DNA from 2 places in the Streptomyces sp. CA-111067 genome. Region 2 is predicted to be linked to the other one. Evidence: riboswitches for the same ligand, from Rfam matches in the RefSeq annotation. Region 2 holds a riboswitch; the other holds the start of a gene.

Evidence for each region. Region 2 has a riboswitch for thiamine pyrophosphate ahead of ACQPW6_RS30885 (thiamine ABC transporter substrate-binding protein). Riboswitches for the same ligand answer to the same signal wherever they lie in the genome.
Region 1: another riboswitch for thiamine pyrophosphate. It lies ahead of thiO (glycine oxidase ThiO); the one in region 2 lies ahead of ACQPW6_RS30885 (thiamine ABC transporter substrate-binding protein).

What each region holds. Positions count from the first base shown of each region.
Region 1 is NZ_CP192103.1:1,852,637-1,857,763, forward strand. Features, by position in the region: gene ACQPW6_RS08090 (NAD(P)/FAD-dependent oxidoreductase) at 1-772, opposite strand, end outside; TPP riboswitch at 905-1,018, shown strand; gene thiO (glycine oxidase ThiO) at 1,015-2,187, shown strand; gene thiS (sulfur carrier protein ThiS) at 2,205-2,405, shown strand; gene ACQPW6_RS08105 (thiazole synthase) at 2,437-3,192, shown strand; gene ACQPW6_RS08110 (trypsin-like serine protease) at 3,451-4,689, shown strand; gene pknB (Stk1 family PASTA domain-containing Ser/Thr kinase) at 4,794-5,127, shown strand, end outside.
Region 2 is NZ_CP192103.1:6,962,202-6,967,328, reverse strand. Features, by position in the region: gene ACQPW6_RS30890 (ABC transporter permease) at 1-129, opposite strand, end outside; gene ACQPW6_RS30885 (thiamine ABC transporter substrate-binding protein) at 246-1,373, opposite strand; TPP riboswitch at 1,367-1,478, opposite strand; gene rlmN (23S rRNA (adenine(2503)-C(2))-methyltransferase RlmN) at 1,566-2,672, opposite strand; gene ACQPW6_RS30875 (hypothetical protein) at 2,714-2,953, opposite strand; gene ACQPW6_RS30870 (phosphatidate cytidylyltransferase) at 2,982-4,001, opposite strand; gene frr (ribosome recycling factor) at 4,071-4,628, opposite strand; gene pyrH (UMP kinase) at 4,769-5,127, opposite strand, start outside.

The sequences.
Region 1 (5,127 bases), 5.1 Mb from region 2:
CGCGCACGGCGCCGTCCGGGTCGAGCGCGACGGTGGAGCCGGCCAGCCAGCCGGTCGCGGGCCGCACCCCGATGCCGACGACGGTCGCGTCGGCGGGCAGCCTGCTGCCGTCGGCGAGGACCACCGCGCCCGGTTCGAGGGCGGCGACCGCGCTGCCGGTGCGCAGCTCGACGCCGGCCTCGGCGTACCAGGTCCGCATGTGCGCGGTGACGGAGGCGGGCAGCACTCCGGCCAGCGGCCGGTCGGCGGCCTCGACGACGGTGACTGCGCAGCCCGCCTGCCGCGCGGCCGTCGCGAACTCCGCGCCGATCCAGCCCGCGCCGACCACCACGATCCGCTGCCGGGCCGCCAGCACGGGACGCAGCGCGGCGGCGTCGTCCAGGGTGCGCAGCAGGTGGACGCCGGGGAGGCCGGCGCTGCCCGGGAGCGCGACCGGGTGGGCGCCGGTGGCCAGTACGAGCTCGTCGTACGGCAGCGGGCCGGCGTCGGTGATCAGCTCCCGTCCCTCCGCGCGCAGCGCCTCGGCCCGGACGCCGAGCCGCAGGTCGACGCCGAGCGCGTCGAAGTCGACGTCGAAGCGGACGTCGAGGGGTTCGCTGCCCAGGGCGCCGAGCAGGACGGCCTTGGACAGCGGCGGGCGGTCGTACGGCGGGTGCGGCTCGTCGCCGAGCAGCGTGACCGATCCGCGCCACCCCTGCTCGCGCAGCGCGACCGCCGTCTGCACCCCGGCCATCCCGGCCCCGACGATGACCACAGCGCTCCGCTCGCTCATCCGCTCACGGTAACCCGCCCCCCAGGCGAACCCGCCCAGGTGGGGCGCGCCGCCGCTTTCTGTCGTCACACCGGCAGGCGAACGGGGGCGTGGCCCCGGCGGACGGCGGCAGGGATAGAGTGGCCGGCGCAAGCGAACACTCGCGGGAGCCCGGCGGACCGGGCTGAGAGGGCGGCTGAGCGGGCCGCCGACCGTAGGAACCTGATCCGGGTCATGCCGGCGAAGGGAGGAGCCGCAGTTCCATGCACACCCGAAATTTCGACGCCCTCATCATCGGCGGCGGCATCATCGGTCTGGTCACCGCCTGGCGCGCCGCCCAACGCGGAGTGCGCACAGCCCTCGCCGACCCCGAACCCGGCGGCGGAGCCGCCCGGGTGGCGGCGGGCATGCTGGCCGCGGTCACCGAGTTGCAGTACGGCGAGCAGACCCTGCTGGAGCTGAACTCCGCGTCGGCCGCCCGCTATCCCGACTTCGTCGCCGAACTCACCGACCTCACCGGTCTCGACACCGGTTACCGCCCCTGCGGCACCCTCACCGTCGCCCTGGACGCCGACGACCGCGCGCACCTGCGCGATCTGCACGCGTTCCAGACGTCGTTGGGCCTGCGCACCCAGTGGCTCAGCGGCCGCGAGTGCCGCCGCCTCGAACCGCTGCTCGCGCCCGGCGTCCGCGGCGGCCTGCGGGTGGACGGCGACCACCAGGTGGACCCGCGGCGGCTGGCCGGCGCGCTGCTGCGGGCAGCCGAGCTGGCCGGGGTGGTCTTCCTGCGGTCCGCCGTGGCCCGGGTCACCGTCACCGCCGGCCGGGCCACCGGAGCGCTGCTCGCGGACGGCCGCGAGATCGCCGCCGCCTCGACGGTACTGGCCGCCGGCAGCGAGAGCGGCCGGATCGCGGGCGTTCCGGAGGACGTGGCTCCGCCGGTCCGCCCGGTGAAGGGCCAGATCCTGCGGCTGCGGATCCCGCCCACGCACGCGCCGTTCCTGTCCCGTACGGTCCGCGCGGTGGTCCGCGGCAGCCACGTCTACCTGGTGCCGCGGGAGAACGGCGAGCTGGTGCTCGGCGCCACCAGCGAGGAGTTCGGCTGGGACACCACGGTCACCGCCGGCGGGGTCTACGAACTGCTCAGGGACGCGCACGAGTTGGTGCCCGGCATCACCGAACTCCCGCTCACCGAGATGCTCGCCGGGCTGCGCCCCGGCTCCCCCGACAACGCCCCGCTGCTCGGACCGACCGCGCTGGACGGCCTGTTGCTGGCCACCGGCCACCACCGCAACGGCGTGCTGCTCACCCCCGTGACCGGTGACGTGATGGCCGAGGTGCTGACCTCCGGCGAACTCCCTGACTACGCGCGGCCGTTCGCCGCGAGCCGGTTCGACCGTCCGGCCGCAGCCGCCCGATTGGAGCAGACCGTATGAGCGCCGCCGAGGGGTCGATGACGGTTCTCGTCAACGGTGAACGACGCTCCCTGGAACCGCCGTTGGCGCTGGACGCGCTGGTGGCGACGCTCACCTCGGCGCCGTCCGGGGTGGCCGTCGCGCTCAACGACACGGTGGTGCCCCGGACGCGTTGGGGCGGCACCGCGCTCGCCGACGGCGACCGGGTGGAGATCCTGACCGCGGTACAGGGGGGTTGACGTGCCGGACACCGAACACGTGGACACCGGCGTGGCCGCCGACCCGCTGCGGATCGCCGGCACCGACTTCACGTCCCGGCTCATCATGGGCACCGGAGGCGCGCCCAGCCTGGAGGTCCTGGAGCAGGCGCTGGTCGCCTCCGGCACCGAGCTGACCACCGTGGCGATGCGGCGGCTGGACCCCGCCGCGAAGGGGTCGGTGCTCTCGGTGCTGCGGCGGCACGGGATCCGGGTGCTGCCCAACACCGCGGGCTGCTTCACCGCGGGCGAGGCGGTGCTCACCGCGCGGCTGGCCCGCGAGGCGCTCGGCACGGACTGGGTGAAGCTCGAAGTCATCGCCGACGAGCGGACGCTGCTGCCCGACGCCGTCGAACTGCTCGACGCGGCCGAGACGTTGGTGGACGACGGCTTCACGGTGCTGCCGTACACCAATGACGATCCGGTGCTCGCGCGCAGGCTGGAGGACGTCGGGTGTGCGGCGATCATGCCGCTCGGGTCGCCGATCGGCTCGGGGCTCGGGATTCGCAACCCGCACAACTTCCAGCTGATCACCGAGCGGGCGCGGGTGCCGGTGATCCTGGACGCGGGCGCCGGGACGGCGTCCGACGCGGCCCAGGCGATGGAGCTCGGCTGCGCCGCCGTGATGCTGGCCTCCGCGGTGACCCGCGCCCAGCACCCGCCGACGATGGCCCTGGCGATGCGGCACGCGGTGGCCGCCGGCCGGCTGGCCCACCAGGCCGGCCGCATCCCCCGCCGCCACTACGCCCTGGCCTCCTCCCCCATCTGACCGGCTCCGCCGTTGTGAATTCAAAAACCCCGGGTTCTTATGGAACCGGAATTAAAGAATCCACAACCGGGCAGTTCGGAAACTGCCTGAGATTTCCCTCTTCGTCCTCTAGGTATTCGGCCCCGGGAATGTGAGGATTGGCTTGCCCCGGGCCGGACAGGACCGCCTGTGTATACGGAGCAGCGGGCAAGATGAATTCGACGTGAACGAAAAGTAAATCAGCTTCGGACATCGCAGACTGATCCCAGTGAGGAACCCATGGCAATGCCCCCTGCCCGGAAAACGCTCCTCGGCGGCCTGGTCGTCGCCTCACTCGCCACCGGAGCGCTCACCGCCCTGCCCGTCCAGGCGGTCACCGGCCCGGAGACCGCCGACCAGTCGCTCGCGTTCACCGCGCGCCTGGAGATCGGTGACGGCGAACGGGCCTGCTCCGGCGTGCTGGTCGAGTCGCAGTGGCTGCTCACCTCCGCCGCCTGCATCTCTCCGGACGGGCCCCCCGCGGCGGGCGCGCCAGCCGAGGCGATCCAGGCCACCATCGGCCGTACCGACCTCACCACCACCGCCGGGGCGGTGCGCGATGTCGTGCAGCTGGTGCCGTACGCCGGCCGGGACGTGGTCCTGGCGCGCCTGGACCAGGCCGTCCACGGCATCGCGCCGGCCGCCATCGCCGCGCAGCCGCCGGCGACCGGCAGCACCGTCACCGTGGCCGGCTACGGCCGCACCACGAGCGAGTGGGTTCCGCTGAAGCTGCACACGGGGACCTTCACGGCCGGTTCCCCGAGCGGCGCCGACCTGCCGCTGAGCGGCCAGAACGGCGCCACCATATGCGCCGGCGACGCCGGCGGCCCAGCGCTGGCCACCACCGGCGGGAAGACCGAACTCGTCGGCATCGGCTCCCGCTCCTGGCAGGGCGGCTGCTTCGGTACCGACCCGGCCCAGACGAACACCGACGCTCTCGACAGCCGGGTGGACGACCTGGCCGGCTGGGTGTCCGCCCATGTGGCCCGCTGGGGGCTCAAGTCGGAGGCCAACGGCAAGTACGTGTCCGCGGAGTTCGGCTACACCGGCGGCACGCAGGGGGAGTTGCGGGCCCGCACGGACGCGCCCGCGGGTTCGTGGGAGCAGTTCAGCCTGGTCTCCGGCGGCAGCGACGGGTCGGTGAGCCTGCGCTCGCAGAACGACGATCTGTACGTGAGCGTGGAGACCGAGGAGGACAGCACCCACCTGGGGATGCTGCGGGCCCGGTCCGCCACCGCGTACGGCTGGGAGAAGTTCCTCCTCCAGCGCCAGAGCAACGGCAACTACGCGCTGAAGTCCGTGCACAACGGCGAGTACGTGTCCACCGAGCTCAACTACACGGGCGTGGACGCGGACCTGCTGCGGGCCCGCAGCGACAAGGTCAGCGGCAGCTGGGAGCGGTTCACGTTCACCCGCACCGACGACTTCCCGACCGCCGCCCGCGACACCGTCCAACCGGGCCCCCTCCCCACGTCCTAGCCGCCGGACAGCGGTCACGGTTTGGCTTCGGAACGCCACAGCCCCGCCACAGTCCGGCCGCGTTCCACCGGATGGCTCAGCAACGGATCGTAGAATCGGCCATCGTGGACACCACCGTGCAGGACCCGCTCGTCGGGCAGACGCTCGACGGCCGCTACCGGGTCGAGGGGCGAATCGCGGTCGGCGGGATGGCCACGGTCTACCGGGCCGTGGACACCCGCCTCGACCGCGTGCTCGCGCTGAAGGTGATGCACCCGGGTCTGGCCGCCGACACCGGCTTCGTCGAGCGCTTCATCCGCGAGGCCAAGGCCGTCGCGCGGCTGTCGCACACCAACGTGGTCGGCGTCTTCGACCAGGGCGCCGACGGCCGTTACGTCTACCTGGCCATGGAGTACGTGGCCGGCTGCACCCTGCGTGACGTGCTCCGCGAGCGCGGCG
Region 2 (5,127 bases):
AGCGCCGTCGCCGAGCACGTCGCCGATCCGGCCCAGCTGCCAGTGGCCGCCCTGGTGCAGGCCGCGGCCGACGATCGAGACCACCGGGTAGGCGAAGAACACCGCGAAGAAGGCGGTGGGCAGCGCCATCAGGCCGAGTCGCACCGCGAGCCCGCGCGACGGCTTGCGGGCCGCGGCAGCCGAGGCGGGGGCGGGGCCCGGGCCGTCGGGAACCGGGTTCGGGTCCTGCTCCTGGTTCTGGCGCGTTACAGGACGATGGAGTTCCACGCCTTGACCCAGTCGTCGCGCTTGGCCGCGATCTTGTCGGGCGCGAGCGTCGTCGGATGCGCGATCTTCGCGCCGTACTTGGTGAACACCGGCGGCTCCGTGGCGTCCTTGCGCACCGGGTCCACGTACATCTGCAGCGGCATGTCCTGCTGGAACGTCTTGCCGAGCATGAAGTCGATCAGCGCCTGGCCGCCCGCGGTGTTCTTCGCGCCGTGCAGCAGCCCGGCGAACTCGATCTGCCGGAAGCAGGTGCCGGTGGACACCCCGACCGGCGACTGCGCGGGCTCCGGGGTCACCCCGACCACCTCGGCAGGCGGGCTGGACGCGTACGAGACCACCAGCGGCTTGTCGCCGTGCGCCTTCTTTCCCGCGCCCGAGCCGGAGAACCGGCTGTCGTACGCCTGCTCCCAGCTGTCCACGACCTCGACGCCGTTGGACTTGAGCTTCTTCCAGTACGACTGCCATCCTCCCCCAGAGGCTGCGCCCTGGGAGGTGCCCCCATCCCCGAAGGTGGCGGCGCTGCCGAGCAGGAAGGCCAGGCCCGGCGAGGAGGTGGCGACGTTCTCGGTCACCAGCAGGTTCTTGTACTGCGGCTTCACCAGGTCGGCGAAGGTCTGCGGCGGGTCGATGTGGTGCTCGGTGAAGTACGCGCGGTCGTAGTTGACGCAGACGTCGCCGGAGTCGATCGGGGTGACCCGGTGCTTGGCCGCGTCGAGCTGGACGTCGGCGGGCACCTGGCTCAGGTCCTTCGCGGTGTACGACGTGAACAGGCCGTTGTCGAGCGCGCGGGAGAGCAGGGTGTTGTCCACGCCGAAGAAGACGTCGCCCTGCGGGTGGTCCTTGGTGAGGATGGCCTGGTTGACGGCCGCGCCCGCGTCACCGCCGCGCAGCACCTTGACGGTGTAGCCGGTCTCCTTGGTGAACTCCTTGAGCACGGCGGGCGAGGCCGCGAAAGAGTCGTGGCTGACCAGGGTGACGGTCTTCGACTTCGTCGCGCCACCGGAGCCTGAATCCGAGCTGGAGCTGCTGCCGCAGGCGGCGAGCGCGGTGGCGCCGACCGTGGCAAGGACGAGCGCGCCCACGGCACGCCGACGGATGGTCTTCACTTCTACGGACTCCCTACGCCGGTATGACCCGGATCAGGTGGGAGGGTCTGCGGTCTCGCGGGCCGCACTCTCAGCGCCGTTTCAGGCGCTCCCCTGTCGGATTGTTCATTTGTCTGTGCGATGGCAGCTGCACGATAGCAGCAGGTCAGCCGGGGCCGGTCAGGCAGTGCGGGCCGGCCGCCGCCGTGCCGGTCAGCGTTCGGCGGCGGCGAGCTGGCCGCAGGCGCCGTCGATCTCCTGGCCTCGGGTGTCGCGGACGGTCACCGGCACGCCGTGCGACTCCAGCGCCGCGACGAAGGCCCGCTCGTCCTCCGGGCGGGAGGCCGTCCACTTGGAGCCGGGGGTCGGGTTGAGCGGGATCAGGTTGACGTGCACGCGGTGGTTCTTCAGCATCCGGCCGAGCCGGTCGGCCCGCCACGCCTGGTCGTTGATGTCGCGGATCAGCGCGTACTCGATGGAGATCCGGCGGCCGGACACATCGGCGTAGTGCCAGGCCGCGTCCAGCACCTCGCGGACCTTCCAGCGGGTGTTGACCGGCACCAGGGTGTCGCGCAGCTCGTCGTCCGGTGCGTGCAGGGAGACCGCGAGCCGGCACTTGAAGCCCTCGTCGGCGAACCGCAGCATCGCCGGGACCAGGCCGACGGTGGAGACGGTGATGCCGCGCTGCGACAGCCCGAGGCCGTCGGGCTCCGGGTCGGTCAGCCGGCGGATGGCGCCGACCACCCGGTTGTAGTTGGCCAGCGGCTCGCCCATGCCCATGAAGACGATGTTGGACAGCCGGGCCGGTCCCCCGGGCACCTCGCCGTCACGCAGCGCGCGCATGCCCGCCACGATCTGGTGCACGATCTCCGCGGTGGACAGGTTCCGGTCCAGGCCCGCCTGCCCGGTGGCACAGAACGGGCAGTTCATGCCGCAGCCGGCCTGTGAGGAGATGCACATGGTGACCCGGTCGGGATAGCGCATCAGCACCGACTCGACCAGGGTGCCGTCGAACAGCCGCCACAGCGTCTTGCGGGTGTCCCCGTCGTCGCAGGACGCGTGCCGCACGACGGTCATCAGCTCGGGCAGCAGATCCTCCGCGAGCCGGCCGCGGGCCGCCGCCGGGATGTCCGTCCAGGCCGCGGGGTCGTCGGCATACCGCGCGAAGTAGTGCTGCGACAGCTGCCTGGCCCGGAACGGCTTCTCCCCCAGCGCGCTCACCGCCTCCTTGCGCTCCGCGGGCGAAAGATCGGCAAGGTGCCGCGGCGGCTTCTTGGCTCCGCGCGGCACGGCAAAGGTGAGTTCTCCGGGTACAGGCATGGTGCCTCCCAGTGTCGCAGATCCGCCCCGGTGTCCGGTCCTCAGCCGTTGCCGGCCGGCGGGCGGTAGCGGTCGTTCGCCTGGTAGTCGCCGGTGAGGTTTCCCCGGTCGTCCACTTTCCAGGCTCCCATGATGGCCTCGGGCGGCATGTCACCGTCCGGGTCGGGCACCATGTCGCCGTCGATCTCGTACACCCAGCCGCCCGGATGGGACCGGGCCTCCGCCACCAGCTCCGGCGACGGCTCCGGGCGCACCGCGGTCTTCTTCCTGAACAGCCCCACGTCCCTGCTCCTCCCGACGACTGGGTGATCAGCCGTTGCCGACGAAGGCCACCAGGAGGAGCCAGACCACCGGGGCCGTCGGCAGGAGGGAATCCAGCCGGTCCATGATGCCGCCGTGGCCGGGGAGCAGGGTGCCCATGTCCTTGATGCCGAGGTCGCGCTTGATCATCGACTCGCCCAGGTCGCCCAGGGTCGCGCTGGTCGCCGCTGCCAGGCCCAGGAGCAGGCCCTGCCACCAGTGGCCGTCGTCGATCACGTACTGCATCAGCAGCGCGCCGGCCACCATGGCGAAGCTGATCGCGCCGAACAGGCCCTCGCGGGTCTTGCCGGGGCTGATCCGCGGGGCGAGCTTGTGGCTGCCGAAGCGCCAGCCGACGGCGTAGGCGCCGGTGTCGCTGATCACGGTGAGCAGCAGGAAGACCAGGACCCGGCGCGGGCCGTCGTCCGCGGCGAGCATCATCGTCACGAAGGTGGCCAGGAACGGCACGTAGAACGCGGCGAAGACCCCGGCGGTGACATCGCGCAGGTAGTTCTCCGGCGGTTCGGCCATCCGCCAGACGAGTACGGCCAGTGCGGTGAGCGCCATCGCGATCCAGGCGCCGTCCGCGCCGCGCAGATAGCCGGCGACGACCATGGCGGCACCGCCGACCGCGATCGGGATCAGCGGCGCCCGGATGCCCTTGCGCTCGGCGAGCCGCGAGGTGAGCTCCCAGACGCCGATCACGACGGCCACGACCACGACCCCGACGAAGACCGCCTTGACGATGAAGAGCGAGGCGACCACGACGACACCGAGACCGAGGCCGACCCCTATCGCGGACCGCAGATTGCGCCCCGCGGACTTCTTCGCCGGAGCGGGCGCGGGCCCGGGCGGCGGCGGTGGCTGCGGGGACGGCGGTGGCGGTGGCGGCTGTGGTGGCGACGGCATAGGAGGAGTGTTCCCTGCGGCTTCGAATTCGGCGACCGAACCCGCCGGTTCCGCGGCGGGGTCGTCGGGCGCTCCCCAGTAGCCGGCGCGTGGCGAAGCGCCCCGGGAAGAGTCGTTCACTGAGCTTCGCCTCGCGTCGTCGTCGTCATCTCGGCCGTCGGATACCGGGACTGGAAGGGTCCCTGGAGGTCAGACCTCCAGCAGCTCGGCTTCCTTGTGCTTGAGCAGCTCGTCGATCTGGCCGGCGTACTTGGAGGTGAGGTCCTCCAGCTCCTTCTCGGCGCGGCGCACCTCGTCCTCGCCGGTGTCGCCGTCCTTGACGAACTTGTCGAGGGTCTCCTTGGCCTTGCGGCGGACCGCGCGGATCGAGATCCTGGCGTCCTCGGCCTTGGTCCTGGCGACCTTGATGTAGTCCCGCCGGCGCTCCTCGGTCAGCTGCGGGAAGACCACCCGGATGATACGGCCGTCGTTGCTCGGGTTGACGCCGAGGTCGGAGTTGCGGATCGCCTCTTCGATGTTGCGCAGGCTGCTGTTGTCGAAGGGGGTCACCACCGCCATCCGCGGCTCGGGCACCGCGAACGAGGCGAGCTGGTTGATCGGGGTGACGGCGCCGTAGTATTCGGCCACGATCTTGTTGAACATCGCCGGGTGCGCCCGTCCGGTACGGATCGCCGCGAAGTCCTCCTTGGCGACGACGACGGCCTTCTCCATCTTCTCCTCGGCTTCGAGGAGGGTCTCTTCAATCACCTTGTGCTCCTGGTATTCAGAAGGCGGAGCCTTAGAGTCGGGGCCCCTGCGCGCGTCTTTCCTGCACGGTGTCCGACCGGCAGCCTGTTGTCCATCCCCGTGGCGGGCGAGCCGGGGCGCGGGTGGCGCCCCCGCCACCTCTACACCCTGGTACCCCGGTCGTTGACCAGCGTGCCGATCTTCTCACCCCTGACCGCCCGGGCGATGTTGCCCTCGGCGAGGAGTTCGAACACCAGGATCGGCAGCTTGTTGTCCTGGCACAGGGTGACGGCGGTGAGATCGGCGACCCGCAGGTCACGGGCGATGAGCTCGCCGTACTCCAGGGCGTCGAACTTCACCGCGTCCGGGTTGTGCTTGGGGTCGGAGTCGTAGACGCCGTCCACGCCGTTCTTGCCCATCAGCATGGCGGCGGCGTCGATCTCCAGGGCCCGCTGGGCGGCGGTGGTGTCGGTGGAGAAGTACGGCATGCCCATACCGGCGCCGAAGATCACCACCCGGC